DNA from 3 places in the Viridibacterium curvum genome. Region 1 is predicted to be linked to each of the others. Evidence: predicted binding sites of a transcription regulator. Region 1 holds the regulator's gene; each other region holds the start of a gene.
What was found. The regulator FNR, encoded in region 1, switches genes on or off when oxygen is low (the NO sensors DNR and NnrR bind a similar motif). The targets are predictions, from matches to a motif close to TTGANCTAGNTCAA.
Positions count from the first base shown of each region.

Region 2: the regulator FNR is predicted to act here: its motif matches at 1,536-1,549, upstream of ABEA02_RS10910 (hemerythrin domain-containing protein).
Region 3: the regulator FNR is predicted to act here: its motif matches at 3,211-3,224, upstream of ABEA02_RS12630 (NAD(P)H-dependent flavin oxidoreductase).

Region 1 covers NZ_BAABLD010000001.1:97,298-102,100, reverse strand. Annotated here, with positions in the region: gene hemN (oxygen-independent coproporphyrinogen III oxidase) at 1-918, opposite strand, end outside; gene fnr (fumarate/nitrate reduction transcriptional regulator Fnr) at 1,047-1,781, shown strand; gene ABEA02_RS00500 (universal stress protein) at 1,900-2,349, shown strand; gene ABEA02_RS00495 (hypothetical protein) at 2,365-2,601, opposite strand; gene ABEA02_RS00490 (FixH family protein) at 2,616-3,161, opposite strand; gene ccoG (cytochrome c oxidase accessory protein CcoG) at 3,172-4,554, opposite strand; gene ccoP (cytochrome-c oxidase, cbb3-type subunit III) at 4,698-4,803, opposite strand, start outside.
Region 2 covers NZ_BAABLD010000008.1:689,931-694,733, forward strand. Annotated here, with positions in the region: gene ABEA02_RS10900 (ankyrin repeat domain-containing protein) at 1-312, shown strand, start outside; gene ABEA02_RS10905 (hypothetical protein) at 378-1,007, shown strand; gene ABEA02_RS10910 (hemerythrin domain-containing protein) at 1,028-1,429, opposite strand; gene pepN (aminopeptidase N) at 1,621-4,374, shown strand; gene ABEA02_RS10920 (heme-degrading domain-containing protein) at 4,401-4,803, shown strand, end outside.
Region 3 covers NZ_BAABLD010000008.1:1,038,434-1,043,236, forward strand. Annotated here, with positions in the region: gene ilvA (threonine ammonia-lyase, biosynthetic) at 1-1,407, shown strand, start outside; gene ABEA02_RS12620 (site-2 protease family protein) at 1,450-2,175, opposite strand; gene ABEA02_RS12625 (DUF2167 domain-containing protein) at 2,183-3,085, opposite strand; gene ABEA02_RS12630 (NAD(P)H-dependent flavin oxidoreductase) at 3,279-4,493, shown strand; gene hprK (HPr(Ser) kinase/phosphatase) at 4,564-4,803, opposite strand, start outside.

The sequences.
Region 1 (4,803 bases):
CGCCAGTTCGTCGTCGGGGCGGGCAAAGTGATCCATGCCGATATAGACGTAACCCGCCTCGCCCAGCTTCTCGATGGCCAGCGCGAGCAAGGCCAGCTTTTCCTCCGGCGCCGGGAGCTGCCCGGCATCAATACGCCGCTGCGGCATGAACCGCGCGGGCAAATGGGCATAGCTGTACAGCGCCAGGCGATCCGGCTGCATCTCCAGCACTGAATCGAGCGTATTGGCGAAACGTGACACATCCTGCAAGGGCAAACCGTAGATCAGGTCCATGCTCACCGAGCGGAAACCGTTGGTGCGCGCCGAATCAACCACACTACGCGTCTCTGCGATGCTCTGTACCCGGTTGACTGCCATCTGCACCAGCGGATCGAAGTCCTGTACACCGATGCTCATGCGGTTGAAGCCTTCATCTGCCAGCAGGGCGACCTTGTCGTTGCTGACCTTGCGCGGATCAATCTCGATCGAGTACTCGCCATCCCGCTTGAGCTGGAAGTGCTCGCGGATGGCACGCATCAGACGCACGATCTCGCGACCATCGAGAAAAGTCGGCGTGCCGCCGCCCCAATGCATTTGCGAAACCTGGCGCGAACCGGACAGGAAGGCCGTCTGCATCGACATTTCGCGATCAAGATACGAAATGTAGCGGTCCGCAAGCGAGCGGTCTTTCGTGACGATCTTGTTGCAGCCGCAGTAGTAGCAGACGGTATTGCAGAACGGGATATGGAAATACAGGGACAGCCCTCGCTCGATGCCGCCCAGAACGCCGTCGCTGGCGCGACGGGCCAGATGCTGCTCCAGCGCGGTCGAGTCGAAAACATCGACAAACCTGTCTGCAGTCGGGAATGAGGTATAACGAGGACCCGGCAGGTCGTAGCGCCGGATCAGGTCGGGGTTGAAACTAATATTCTTCGGCATGCTGCGGCCTCTGTTACGATCATCTGTATCGGACCTTTGCAGAGTTTCCAGTCTGAAACTTTGATGACGATCAAGAGACTTGATAGCTATTGCCAATAAGCTCCTGATCAGCAACGCAGGAAAGCAAAATGGATCAGCAAATCATCCCCATCACCGCGAACAACATGCGTACCGCATGTTCCCAGTGCAACCTGCGTGAGCTCTGCCTCGCCGTCGGACTCGAAGACGACGACCTGCACAAGCTCGACAGCCTGGTGGCACGCCGCAAGATCAAGCGTGGCCAACCGCTCTACCGCGCAGGCGATCCCTTCAACGCGCTCTACGCCATCAAGATCGGCTTTTTCAAGACCGACATCCTCACCGAGGAAGGTCTCGAACAGGTCACCGGCTTCCAGATGGCGGGCGAGATCCTCGGTCTGGATGGCATCAGCAACGACACCCACGTCTGCAACGCCACCGCGCTGGAAGACAGTGAAGTCTGCGTCATGCCCTATGACCAGCTTGAGGTGCTTTCACACGAGATCCGCTCGCTGCAACGCGAGTTCCACAAGTTCATGAGCCGCGAGATCGTGCGCGACCAGAGCCTCATGATCCTGCTCGGTTCGATGCGCGCCGAAGAACGCATCGCCGCTTTCCTGATCAACCTGTCGCAGCGCATGAAGCTGCGCGGCTACTCCTCGTCCGAATTCCACCTGCGCATGACGCGCGAGGAAATCGGCTCCTACCTCGGTCTCAAGCTCGAAACGGTCAGCCGCGCCTTCTCGCGCTTCCACGACGAAGGGCTGATCGGCGTGCAGCAGAAGCACATCCGCATCCTGGATGGCGACGGTCTGCGCAAACTGCTGGACCACAATAACTGCTGACCCCCGCCCCGGGTTTTACCTGCATCAAACATGCCCGCCGCCATGCGGGCAGGATGCCTTGCCGGGGTCTAGCATGAACCATGGGTTCCCTCATGGTTTCATGCAGGAGGTAAGCATCATGTACAAACACCTGCTCGTACCGGTCGATGGCTCACCCCTGTCGGCCCACGCAGCCAGCAAGGCCGTTGCCTTTGCTCAATCACTCGCGGCACGCATCACGTTTCTGCATGTGCAGCCGGACTATCCGCTGCCCATCGTTGGTGAAGGCGCCCTCATTGCGCCGGAAAGCCGCGACGATTTCCAGCGCGACACCCGTGAAATGGCCGAAACCATTCTCGGCAAGGTACGCGCCGAAGCTGTCGCCGCTGGCCTGATCGCCGAGACGCACACCGACATCAGCGACACGCCCTGGCAAATGATCATCGACACGGCCTCCAAGGCCGGCTGCGACCTGATTTTCATGGCTTCGCATGGCCGGCGTGGGCTAGCTGGCCTGCTGATCGGATCCGAGACACACAAGGTGCTGACCCACACCACCATCCCGGTACTGGTGTACCGCGAAGCCTGAATGAGTGCCGCGTGATCAGTGCGGCTGATTGATGTCGTCGCGACCGCGCGCAAAGAAAAGCGTTGCCCAGCTTGACGCCGCGCAAAGCACCCAGAATGCAAAGAAACCAGTCGAATAGGTCGCAATCCGCGATGCATGCACCGGCTCGCCCAAGAGGTAAAGCGTTTGCGGATCGATGAGCGTGAAGAAGACCACCTCTGCCACGCCTGCGGCGAGAAATGACGGCCAGAAAATCAGGATCAAGCGGCGCATTCGGCCCTCCTGTGTCAGGGCGCTGTGACGACAGATGCCGTAGCGGGCGTACGCGGCAACAGCTCAGTGCCTGTGGCAGGCAACTGCACGCCGGCACTGAGACGCCAGCTGCGCATGGCGTCCTCAAGAATCACTGTGCGCAGCCCGCTGCCCTGCAGCACGAGCTCGCCCCGATAGGCAGCCCCCGTGCGCTTCAGTACCACCTGCTGGTCACCGCCCTGCCGCGTTGGATGGCTCAAGGTGAGGCGCAATTCGGTGGGCAGCGTCACACCATCCTTGCCGCTGAGGCTCACCTGCGCCATGCCATCGACCACGTCGAGACTGGCTCGCAGGCCCAACTGCGCCGCCATGTCGTCACGCGCAAGTGTCTGGTTGATAGCCAGCCCCTGCTTGTAATAGTCGTCGGCTACCACGCCATCGTTGGTACGAACCGCGTAGACCGTCGTCACGATGCCCGCCAGCACGGCAGTGACCGGCAGGCTCATGAGAAACCAGGGCCAGGGCTCGCGGTACCAGGGCTTCGTCGCGGCGCTATGGTGCAGGGGCGATGTGGCGCTCATGGGCTCTCCCTCAGGGCATGATGAAGACGCTCTTCTCGCGCAGCGGCCGGATTTCCGGGTCGTCGAGATTGACGTCGAAGTAGATGGGATGCGAGCCGCGCTCGGCCGCCTCGACCGGCGCCCGCACATGCACGGTCAGCGTGCGGTTGCTGGCAGCCTGCACAAGCTGGCTGGCGTTGCCATCGAGCCGGATATCGGACAGGCCACTGACACTGATGCGGAACTCGCGCGCGATCTCGCTCGTGTTCATGAGCTGCAACACATAGATGTTCTCGATGAAGCCGCCCTCGACTTCGCGGGCCAGCGTCGTGCGATCCTTGATGACATCAACGCGCACCGGCGAACGTGTCGCCAGCCCCCAGATGAAGGCGCCAATGATCGCCCACAATATGGCCGAGTAGATCAGCACGCGCGGTCGCATGACATGACGAAGGATGTCGGCACGTACCCAATGTTTGCGCACAGCGTTCTCGGTCGAGTAGCGGATCAGCCCCTTCGGGTAATCCATCTTCTCCATCACCTGATCGCAGGCGTCGATGCAAGCCGCGCAGCCAATGCATTCGTACTGCAGGCCATTGCGAATGTCGATGCCTGTGGGACATACCTGAACGCAGATGCCGCAATCGACGCAATCCCCCTTGCCCGCAGCCTTGTAGTCCTCGCCCTTGCGCCGACTGCCGCGCGGGTCCCCGCGCTCCTGATCGTAGGTGATTATCAGCGTGTCCTGGTCGAACATCACGCTCTGGAAGCGTGCATAGGGGCACATGTACTTGCACACCTGCTCGCGCATCACGCCAGCCATCAGGTAAGTGAAGCCGCCGTAGAACAGCACCCAGAAGATTTCCCAACCGCTGAGCTGCCAGTTCGCGATGTCGTGCATCAAGCCCTGCACGGGCGTGAAATAGCCGACGAAGGTTATGCCCGTCCACGCCGACAAGACGAACCAGAGGAAGTATTTGAGCGATTTGAGGCCAAACTTGCGCGCGCCACCGGACTGATCAAGCTTCATGCGCTTGGCACGGTCCCCCTCGACGATCTTCTCTATCCACAGAAACATTTCGGTGTAGACCGTCTGCGGACAGGTGAATCCACACCACAAACGCCCCGCCACGGTTGTGAACAGGAACAGCGAATAGGCACTGATGATCAGCAGCACCGCGAGATAGAAAACATCCTGCGGCCAGAATACGAAACCGAAGATGTAAAACTTGCGCTCGGCAAGGTGGAACAGCACGCCCTGACGACCATTCCAGGGTAGCCAGCAGAAGCCGTAAAACACGATCTGCGTGAGCCACACCATGGCCCAACGCCAGTTGGCGAAGACACCGCTCACTGCACGGGGATACACCTTCTGGCGCACCTCGTACAGCGAATCGTCCTCGGCCGGCGTGATGGGGACGACTCGGGCTTTGGCCCGGATCTTCGGTTTGCCGACCGCGTTGTACTCGATCTGCTCGTCGCTCACTGGCGCTCTGCCCTTCTGCCGCTATCCAGAGCGGCGATGCCGCCGCCCTGCTCTCTGCTGCTGCCGATGGCCTACTGCTTCTTGATGCTCAGTACATAAGCAGCCAGCACATGCACACGGCTCTCGCCAACCAGATCCTTGAATGCCGGCATCTGGTTCTGACGCCCCTTGGTCACG
Region 2 (4,803 bases), on a different contig from region 1:
GTCACCAGCCGCTACGAAGGCACGGCTTTGATCGCCGCTGCCCATCTCGGCCACGACGGCGTCGTGAAGCAGCTCATCGCTGCGGGCGCACCGCTCGACCACGTCAATAACCTGCACTGGACAGCCGTCATCGAGTCCATCGTGCTCGGCGATGGCGGCCTGCGCCATCAGGCCACACTGCGCGCCTTGGTGGAAGCTGGTGCGTCGCCAAGACTCACTGACCGCGAGGGCAACACGCCCCTGGTGCTGGCGCGGGCACGCGGTTACACGGCGATGGCGAGAATCATCGAAGAGTCGCGGACGAAGCGCTGACGGGCGCACCCATCTGTCAGGTCGCGTGACATCATACGACTTCTCTGACCCGATGGAGATGAGCCATGCCCGACACCTTGCGCTACCTGTGCGAACGCCAGATCGGTTACAGCACCAGCCTGCTGGGCTTCCCCAATCTCGCGGACTGCATGGCGCTTGTCCTGCAGAATGACGGTGGCCTTTTCGGCATGCATCTGATCGGCGGTGATCAGGGCGGCAAGAAGTTCGCGGAGTGGATTGGTCAGCACAGCGGGTTCATCCAGGACCCGAAGTGGAACGCGATGTACGTCGCCGGCTTCTTTGCGAAACGCTATGGCACGGGCCAGGACGGGGATCTGTCCAGCGAAGTGGCCGCACTGGCCAAAGCCTTGGGCTACAGGGGTGATGTGCTGTGTTACGACACGGTGGAATCCGGCTTGCCAACCTCCACAACGGATTCCATCTACGTGCACTTCCAGCGCACCGGAGCGACGTCGGTGCAGGTGCACTACAAGCGCAGCAGCAAGCTGAACACGGTTTCGGGGCCGGGGGTTGCAAGCAGCGCCGACCACGGCGAGATCACGGGTATCGGCAAGCAAACCCTCGCCTCCAACCTCGGGTACCAGGTCACCAGCGTGACGGGCAAGGTATCGCTACTGCACTCCGGCAAGATGCATGTCTTCAAGGGGCCGTCAAAAACCATCACGGTTGGCTGACCGGAGCCCGTACGGCCGACTCAACTCTGCTGTGTCGCCTCCATTGCATCCTCCAGCACTTCCCAAACCTCTTCCTCCTCGAAGTTCACATGCCGTTGCATGGCATTCGAGAACTCGCGGATGAGTAGCGCGCTGGGCTGCTCATGCAAGGCTTCGATGAGGCCGCGCATGTGCATGTGTTCCTGGTAGGTGCGGTCGGCCAGGTCGTCGCGGCCCAGCTCGCGCAGGCGTGGCAGTGCGTGGCGCTCTTCTTCGAGGAAGTGGGGTTCCATCTCCTGGATGAAAATGTTGCGGATCCGCTCGACAAACTCGGGCAGGTCCTCATCACTCTGCGGCATGGCATCGCGCGCAGCCGTAGCCAGCAGCATTGCTGCACGGTGCTCCTGGGTCAGATGTTTCAATCGCAGACTGAGTTTTCGCATGATGGTCGTTCCTGTCCCGCCGGTGGCGTTTGCCGGCTTTGCCGTCTACTCCTCCAGCAAACAACAAGCCAGTCTGGACTCTAACTGCAGCGCGGCGCAGCATGGCTTGATCCAGGTCAACGCGGCTCGGCTCCCGCCCTACGGCCTACAATGGGCGCTTCGCCGTTGCCCTGCCTCACTGGAATCCCCGCATGAACGCCCCGCAGACCATCTATCTCAAGGACTACACCCCCCCCAGCCACCTGGTCGACACGGTCGAGCTGGATATCGCCATTCACCGGGGCTTTGCCCGTGTCACGGCCCGACTGGCGATGCGTCGCAACCCGGCGTCCAGTGCCAGTGCGCTGCGGCTCGATGGCGAAGAGCTGCACCTTGAGGCCCTGCGCCTCGACGGCCGCAGCCTGCCTGAAAGCGCCTACCAGCTTGACGAGACCAGCCTGACGCTGGCCGACACCCCGGACGCCTTCGTGCTGGAGACGGTAGTACGCATCGAGCCCGACAAGAACACCCAGCTGTCGGGGCTCTACCGCTCCAAGGATGGCTACTTCACGCAATGCGAGGCGCAGGGTTTCCGCCGCATCACCTTCTACCCGGATCGGCCGGACGTGATGGCGAAGTTCCGCTGCACCCTGCATGCGGACAAGGCCAGCTTCCCCATCCTGCTGTCGAACGGCAACCCGGTTGCGCAGGGTGAGGAGAGCGGTGACGGAAATGAGGGCCGCCACTGGGCGACCTGGGAAGACCCGTTTGCCAAGCCGGCTTACCTGTTTGCCTGCGTCGCGGCGAAGCTCGACGTGCTGGAGGACTACTACACGACGACCTCGGGCCGCCGCGTGCGCTGCGCCGTGTATGTCGAACCCGGCAAGCTCGACCAGTGCGACCACGCAATTGCCGCGCTGAAGAAGTCGATGAAGTGGGACGAGGATGTGTTCGGTCTGGAGATGGACCTTGAGCACTACATGATCGTCGCCGTCGGTGACTTCAACATGGGCGCAATGGAGAACAAGGGTCTCAACATCTTCAACACCAAGTACGTGCTGGCCCGCCCGGACACCGCGACCGATACGGACTACCAGAACATTGACCGCGTCGTCGCGCACGAGTACTTCCACAACTGGACGGGCAACCGCGTGACCTGCCGCGACTGGTTCCAGCTCTCGCTGAAGGAGGGCCTCACCGTCTTCCGCGACCAGAACTTCGGCATGGACGTGCACTCGGCCGGCGTGACGCGCATCCAGGAAGTGCGCACTTTGCGCGCCGCGCAGTACCCGGAAGATGCCGGTCCCATGGCCCACCCGATCCGCCCGGCGAGCTACGCCGAGATCAACAACTTCTACACCGCGACGGTGTACGAAAAGGGGGCGGAAGTCATCCGCATGATCTACACCCTCATCGGCAAGCAGGCCTTCCGCAAGGGCATGGATCTGTACTTCGCGCGCCACGACGGGCAGGCTGTGTGCTGTGAGGACTTTGTCGCCGCGATGCAGGACGCATCCGGTCTCGACCTCACGCAGTTCCAGCGCTGGTACAACCAGGCCGGCACGCCGCGCCTTGTGGTGAAGAGCGAGTTTGATGCTGCTGCGAAGCGCTACACGTTGACGGTCACGCAGCAGTACCCCGCCACACCTTACGAAGAGCGCATGGCCAGCGAAGGCCTTCCGCAGGAGCGTGGCCCTTATCACCTGCCGCTGGTGATTGGCCTGCTGGATGCTGCGGGCAAGGAGCTGCCGCTGCGCCTCGCCGGCGAGGCGGCCGTGCAGGGCACGCAACGCGTACTCACTGTGCGCGAGGACACGCAGACCTTCGTGTTCGAGGAGATCACCGCTGAGCCCGTGCCTTCCCTGCTGCGCGGCTTCTCTGCGCCGGTGATCCTCGACTACGACTACAGCGAGGCCGCGCTGACGCACCTGATGGCGCATGACACTGATGCAGTGAATCGCTGGGAAGCCGGCCAACGCCTCGCCACAGGCATCCTTATGAATGGCGTCAGGATGCTTGCGGCCCCCCGCCCCACGGGTTGGAAAGAAGCGCCCTCCGATGTGGAAGTCGGCGCGGCGACCTTCCTCCCCACGCCGTGGGAGCCCGCGTGGGTCCCCGCCAGCTACACCAGCGCCATCCGCAGCCTGCTGGCCTCTGCCTTCACGCCTGGTGGTGACCCGGCCCTCGTTGCCGAAGCACTGGTCCTGCCCTCCGAAACCTACCTCGCCGAGCAGATGGAAGTCGTCGATCCCGATGCCATCCACGCTGCCCGTCTTGCCCTGCGCCAGCATCTCGCACAGGCGCTGCGGGCCGACTTCGAAGCCGCTTACGCACGTCTGGCCATTCACGGCCCGTACTCGCCCGATGGCGAACAGGCTGGCAAGCGCGCGCTGCGCAATGTCTGCCTGGGTTATCTGGCCGAGCTGGGCGACGAAGCGTCGAACGCATTGGTGGTCAGCCATTACGAGCAGGCTGCCAACATGACCGACACCATGGCCGCCCTCGGCGCGCTGGCCAATCTCGACATCGCGGCACGCCACACCGCGCTGGACAGCTTTTATACGCGCTGGAAGGCCGAGGCTCTGGTGGTCGACAAGTGGCTGCAGGTGCAATCGACGTCGCGTCTGCCCACGACAACTGCCGATGTACGCGCCCTGATGGCGCACGAAGCTTTCGACATCCGCAACCCGAACAAGGTGTACTCGCTGGTGCGTGCTTTCTGCGCGGCCAACCCCAAGCACTTCCACGCGGCAGATGGCAGCGGCTACAGGCTTGCGGCGGATGTGATCCTGCAGCTCGACAGCATGAACCCGCAGGTCGCATCGCGCATCGCGCGTACATTCGACCGCTGGAGAAAGTTTGACGACACGCGTCAGGGCAAGGCGCGCGAACAGCTCGAACGCATCCGCGTGCACGATGGCCTGTCGAGCGACGTGGCTGAAGTCGTCGGCAAAGCCCTGGGTTGAAGCAAGCACCATTGACGGAGAGACAGATGGAACTGGATGCAGAAATCGCCCGCGCCGCACTGCAGGAGAAGACCCTGCAGTTCGCCGAGTTCGACACCACCACCGCCTGGGCGCTGGGCGGCCTGATCAAGAGCGTGGCCGAGGCACGCGGCATTGCTGTCGCCATCGACATCACGCTGGCCGGCGCGCCGCTGTTCTTCTACGCCATGCCCGGCACCAATCCCGGCCACTCTGACTGGATTCGCCGCAAGCGCAACAGCGTGATGCGCTTCTTCAAGAGCTCGCACCTTGTCGGGCTGGACACGCAGAAAGCGAACACCACGCTGGACGCGCGCACCGGCTCGACGCGCGCCGAGTACGAGGCCGTGGGTGGCAGCTTCCCGATCCGCCTGCGCGGCAGCGCCGCCGTGATCGGCGCGGTGACGGTGT
Region 3 (4,803 bases), on a different contig from region 1:
CACCAGATCTGGCTCAAGCGGGAAGACCTGCAGCCGGTGTTCTCGTTCAAGCTGCGAGGCGCCTACAACAAGATGGCGCAGCTATCCGCAGAGCAGCTCGGGCGTGGCGTGATCTGCGCCTCTGCGGGCAACCACGCGCAGGGCGTGGCGCTGTCGGCCCAGAAGCTGGGCTGCCGCGCCGTCATCGTGATGCCGACCACCACGCCGGCGATCAAGGTTGATGCCGTGCGCACACGTGGCGCTGAGGTGGTCCTGCATGGCGAAAGCTACGACATGGCCTATGCCCATGCACGCGAGCTGGAAGCAGCGCAGGGCCTGACTTTCGTCCATCCGTTCGACGACCCCGACGTCATAGCCGGCCAGGGCACGATAGGCATGGAGATTCTTCGGCAACATCCGAGGCAGCTTGACGCCGTATTCTGCTGCGTGGGTGGTGGCGGTTTGCTCGCGGGCGTAGCGGCTTACATCAAGCGTCTGCGGCCCCAGACCTTGCTGATCGGCGTGGAGGCAGATGATGCCGACGCGATGGCGCAATCGCTGGCGGCCGGGCAGCGCATTGCACTGTCCCAGGTAGGGCTGTTTGCCGATGGCGCGGCGGTCAAGCTCGTGGGTGAGGAAACCTTTCGCCTGTGCCAGAAATACGTCGATGCCATCATCCGCGTCGACAACGATGCCATCTGTGCCGCCATCAAGGATGTCTTCGAAGACACGCGCTCCATTCTTGAACCGGCTGGCGCCTTGGCGCTGGCGGGGGCCAAGGTCTGGCTCGCGCAGCAAACTGCGGCGCGCAGCGTGGTGGCCGTTGCGAGCGGCGCCAACATGAATTTCGATCGTCTGCGCTTTGTGGCCGAGCGTGCCGAGCTGGGCGAGCAGCGTGAAGCCGTGCTTGCCGTCACCATTCCCGAACAGCCCGGCAGCTTCAAGGCCTTCTGCGCACAGCTTGGCGGACGCAACGTCACGGAATTCAACTACCGCTACAACGACGTCTCGCAGGCCCACATCTTCGTGGGTGTGGCGATAGCGCATCGTGGTGAGGCCACGCAGCTGGTCGATGCACTTGCGGCACATGGCTTGCCTGCGTTGGACCTCACTGACGACGAGATGGCCAAGTCGCACATCCGCTACATGGTGGGTGGGCGCACGCCACTGGCGCGTGACGAGCGGATCTACCGCTTCATCTTTCCCGAGCGCCCCGGCGCCTTGCTGGGCTTTCTCGACAAACTGCGTTCAGACTGGAATATCAGCCTGTTCCATTACCGCAACCACGGCGCCGATTTTGGTCGCGTCCTGATCGGCTTGCAGGTGCCGCCCGATGATGCGCCGGCCTTCGAGGCCTTTCTGCAGCATGTGGGCTATGAATGCGTGGAGGAGACGAACAACCCGGCTTACAGGCTGTTTCTTGGGTGAGGCGGGTGGGCAACCGGGCAGGGCTGCCCGGTTGCGAGCACATCAGGTTGGAAATCCGCCAACGCGCACGGTGCTCAACATGTCGTGCACCTCGCTGGTCATGACTGCGAGGTATCCGATCAGTGCGATGTACAGCGCACCATATTCCAGTCGTTTGGCTAGCGGTACTTCGAAGTAGTGCTGGATTTCGTGACGCGTTTTCCAGGCGTCCCATAGCTGCGGAGCGGCGAGCAGGGTCATGATGAACAAGGCTGGACTGGGGCGCCAGAGCAGCAAAGCGATCAGGACGGGAACTCCGACAAACCAGATCCGGCGCGAGATGGCTGCGGTGATGCGGCCGCCATCAAACAGAGGAACTGGCAGAAGATTGAGCAAGTTCAGGAAGAAGCCCGAATAGGCGACCGCAAGTAACAAGGGACTGTGCTGGTCCCTGGCGAAGAAGTAGCAGATCAGCGCGGCCAGCGTGCCCGCCAAAGGGCCTGCGATACCGACGTAGGCTTCCGTCTCTGCGTCGTGTGGCATGCGTTCCAGTTGCGTCCATGCTCCGATGAATGGGATGAAGGTTGGCAAGCCGGCTGGCAGGCCACGCTGGCGCGCCGCGATGAAGTGCCCCATTTCATGCAGGAACATCATCGCAACGAAACCGACCGCGTACCCCCAGCCGAAAATCCAGGCGTACAGGACCACAGATACGAGCATGCTGCCGCCGGTGGTGAGGAGCTTGCCGAGCTTGGCGCCATTGAGCAGCAGAAGCAGCAGCTTGATCATGTCCGCCTCAGGCCTCGTCGTTCCTGCCGAACAGCTTCTTCGCACCTGCGCCCAGTGCAACCACGCCAATCAGCACCAGTTTCCAGGCTTTGAGCATGAAGGCGCCGATGACCGCCAGTAGCCCCAGCTTCTTGGCGGCAATACCGCCGACGAGGGCGGCGAGGCCGTACTCGGCGACCTTGTCGGTGTCAGCGTTGAAGTCTTCGTAGCGTTTGCCCTCGTTGAAGTTCACGGCGGCCAGCAGCTCGCGCGCCAGCGGCTTTTGCGCTTCGATCTCTTTCAGGCCGGTGACGAGATTCAGGGTCAAGTAGCCTTCGCGGCCGAGCACATAGGTGTTGTAGTTGATGCCTTGTTCGCTGTCGGCCGGCGCGCCCTTGTTGCGCGACGAGATCGACCAGATCAGGCGGTGCGTGCCGGCGTCATAGCCGGGTTTCTCTACCCAGCCTATGATGTCCATCTCGGGCAGGCCGCGTGCAGCGCGATCCTTGTTGCCTTCGGCCGTGCCTTCGCGAATGTTGCTCAGCAATTCGTCCGCGTTCCAGGTCTTGGCGTCTTCGTCCTTGATGTAACCGGACTTCTCGAAGTCCACGGTCACGAAACCCTCGATCTTGTCGCCGACGATGACACCGATGAAACGCGCGTCTGTGTGATTGCCCATGGCACTCATCCAGCGTGCGGCCTCGGCCTTGGGGACGAATGCGTAACCGGCCGGCAGCTTGAGTTTCGCCTGATCGGTCAGGGGAATCTCCACCGGGCCCGGCTGCAGGGCTGTGCGTACAGCCGCGACAGCGCTTTCCATCTCCTGTTGTTGTTTGTCTTGTCCTGCCCCGTCTTGCGCGAAAGCCGGGCCGGTGAACGCCAGCAGGGTGGCGAAAGCGGCACCGATAACTGATTTCCTGGCTGTCTTCATGGATTCCCCGATCTGAGTGGATTGATGGCCGAAAAGGTCGGCCGGGTCTGGCTCCTGCCCCCGCAGGATGCGCGTACGTGTCCGGAGAACGTACGGCAGACAAGGCATTCGCGGCTTGGCCGGATTTGAGCTGGATCAAGCTTTGCGATTGCCTGAGGCGAGAGCATAGCGTCTTTCATCATGAAGGCTGGCTATGACCGCCGCGATCCCCGTGCTCACACACACACTCCCCAATCTGATTTTGCGTGGCCGTCCACTCCTGCCCGTCGTGCAAGGCGGCATGGGCGTTGGCGTCTCTGCTCACCGCCTTGCCGGCACCGTCGCTTCGCTGGGTGGGCTTGGCACCATTGCCAGTGTCGATCTGCGTCGCTTGCATGCCGATCTCATGGCACGTACCGAGGGTGCGACGCGCGAGCTCATCGAAGCGGCCAACCTCGAAGCGCTGGATCGCGAGGTCAAAGCTGCGCTGGAGCTGGCGCGCGGCGCGGGTGCTGTGGCTGTGAATGTCATGCGTGCCGTCAGTCAGTACGCCGACTATGTGCGCCAGGCCTGCCGTTCCGGCGCCAACGCCATTGTCATGGGCGCCGGCTTGCCGCTGGATTTGCCGGAGCTCGTGTCTGAGTTCAAGGAGGTGGCCCTGATCCCCATCCTGTCCGATGCGCGAGGCCTGTCGCTGGTGGTCAAACGCTGGATGCGCAAGGGGCGCCTGCCCGATGCCGTGGTGCTGGAGCATCCGGGCTGGGCGGGCGGTCACCTTGGCGCGGCAAATGTGGGCGACACCGCCAACCAGCGTTTCGATATGGAAACCGTGCTGCCCGAGTGCGTGCAGGCGCTTGAACAGCTTGGGCTGAAACCGGGCGAGATCCCCCTCATCGCAGCGGGTGGCGTGAACTCGCATGAACGCATCCGCGAGCTGATGGCGCTGGGTGCTTCGGCCGTGCAGGTCGGCACTGCCTTTGCCGTGACCGAAGAGGGCGATGCCGACATCGAGTTCAAGCATGTGCTGGCCAATGCGAAGCCCGAAGACATCGTCGAATTCATGAGTGTGGCGGGCCTGCCGGCGCGTGCCGTCAACACGCCATGGTTGTCGCGTTACCTGCAGCGTGAGACCAAACTGCAGGCAGCTGCCGAACGTACAGCCGATGCGGAACGGAATTGCTCGCAGCGCTGGGATTGCCTGATCCAGTGCGGCCTGCGTGATCGCCTGCCCAAGGCCGGCCAGTTCTGCATCGACAAGCACCTTGCCGCAGCCTGCCACGGTGACGTGAAGAATGGCCTGTTCTTCCGCGGCAAGGGCATGCTGCCCTTTGGCAACGAGATCCGCCCGGTGCGTGACGTGCTGGAATTCCTGTTGCGTGCGCCGCAGGCCTTGGGTTCGCCGTTGACCAAGGCTGCCCGGCCGGCCTGAGTTGCCGCCGCAAATTCGCGGCCCAAACAACAACGGCGCCTGCGGGCGCCGTTGTTGTTTTGGTTCCTGCCTAGTGCTCGAAGGGATCGTCCCGATCCAGCGCATCGCGCTGGCGGTCGACGAACTCTTGCGTCGAGTCGATGCCGCGCAGTTGCAGGATGGTGTTGCGCACGGCCGCTTCGAGCAGCACGGCGAGGTTGCGACCTGCCGCCACGGGCAGGATGATGCGGCGTACGCCAACCCCCAGCACGTCCTGTTCCTCATCGTCGAGCGTGAGGCGCAGCGGTTCGTCCTGCACGTTGCGCTTCTG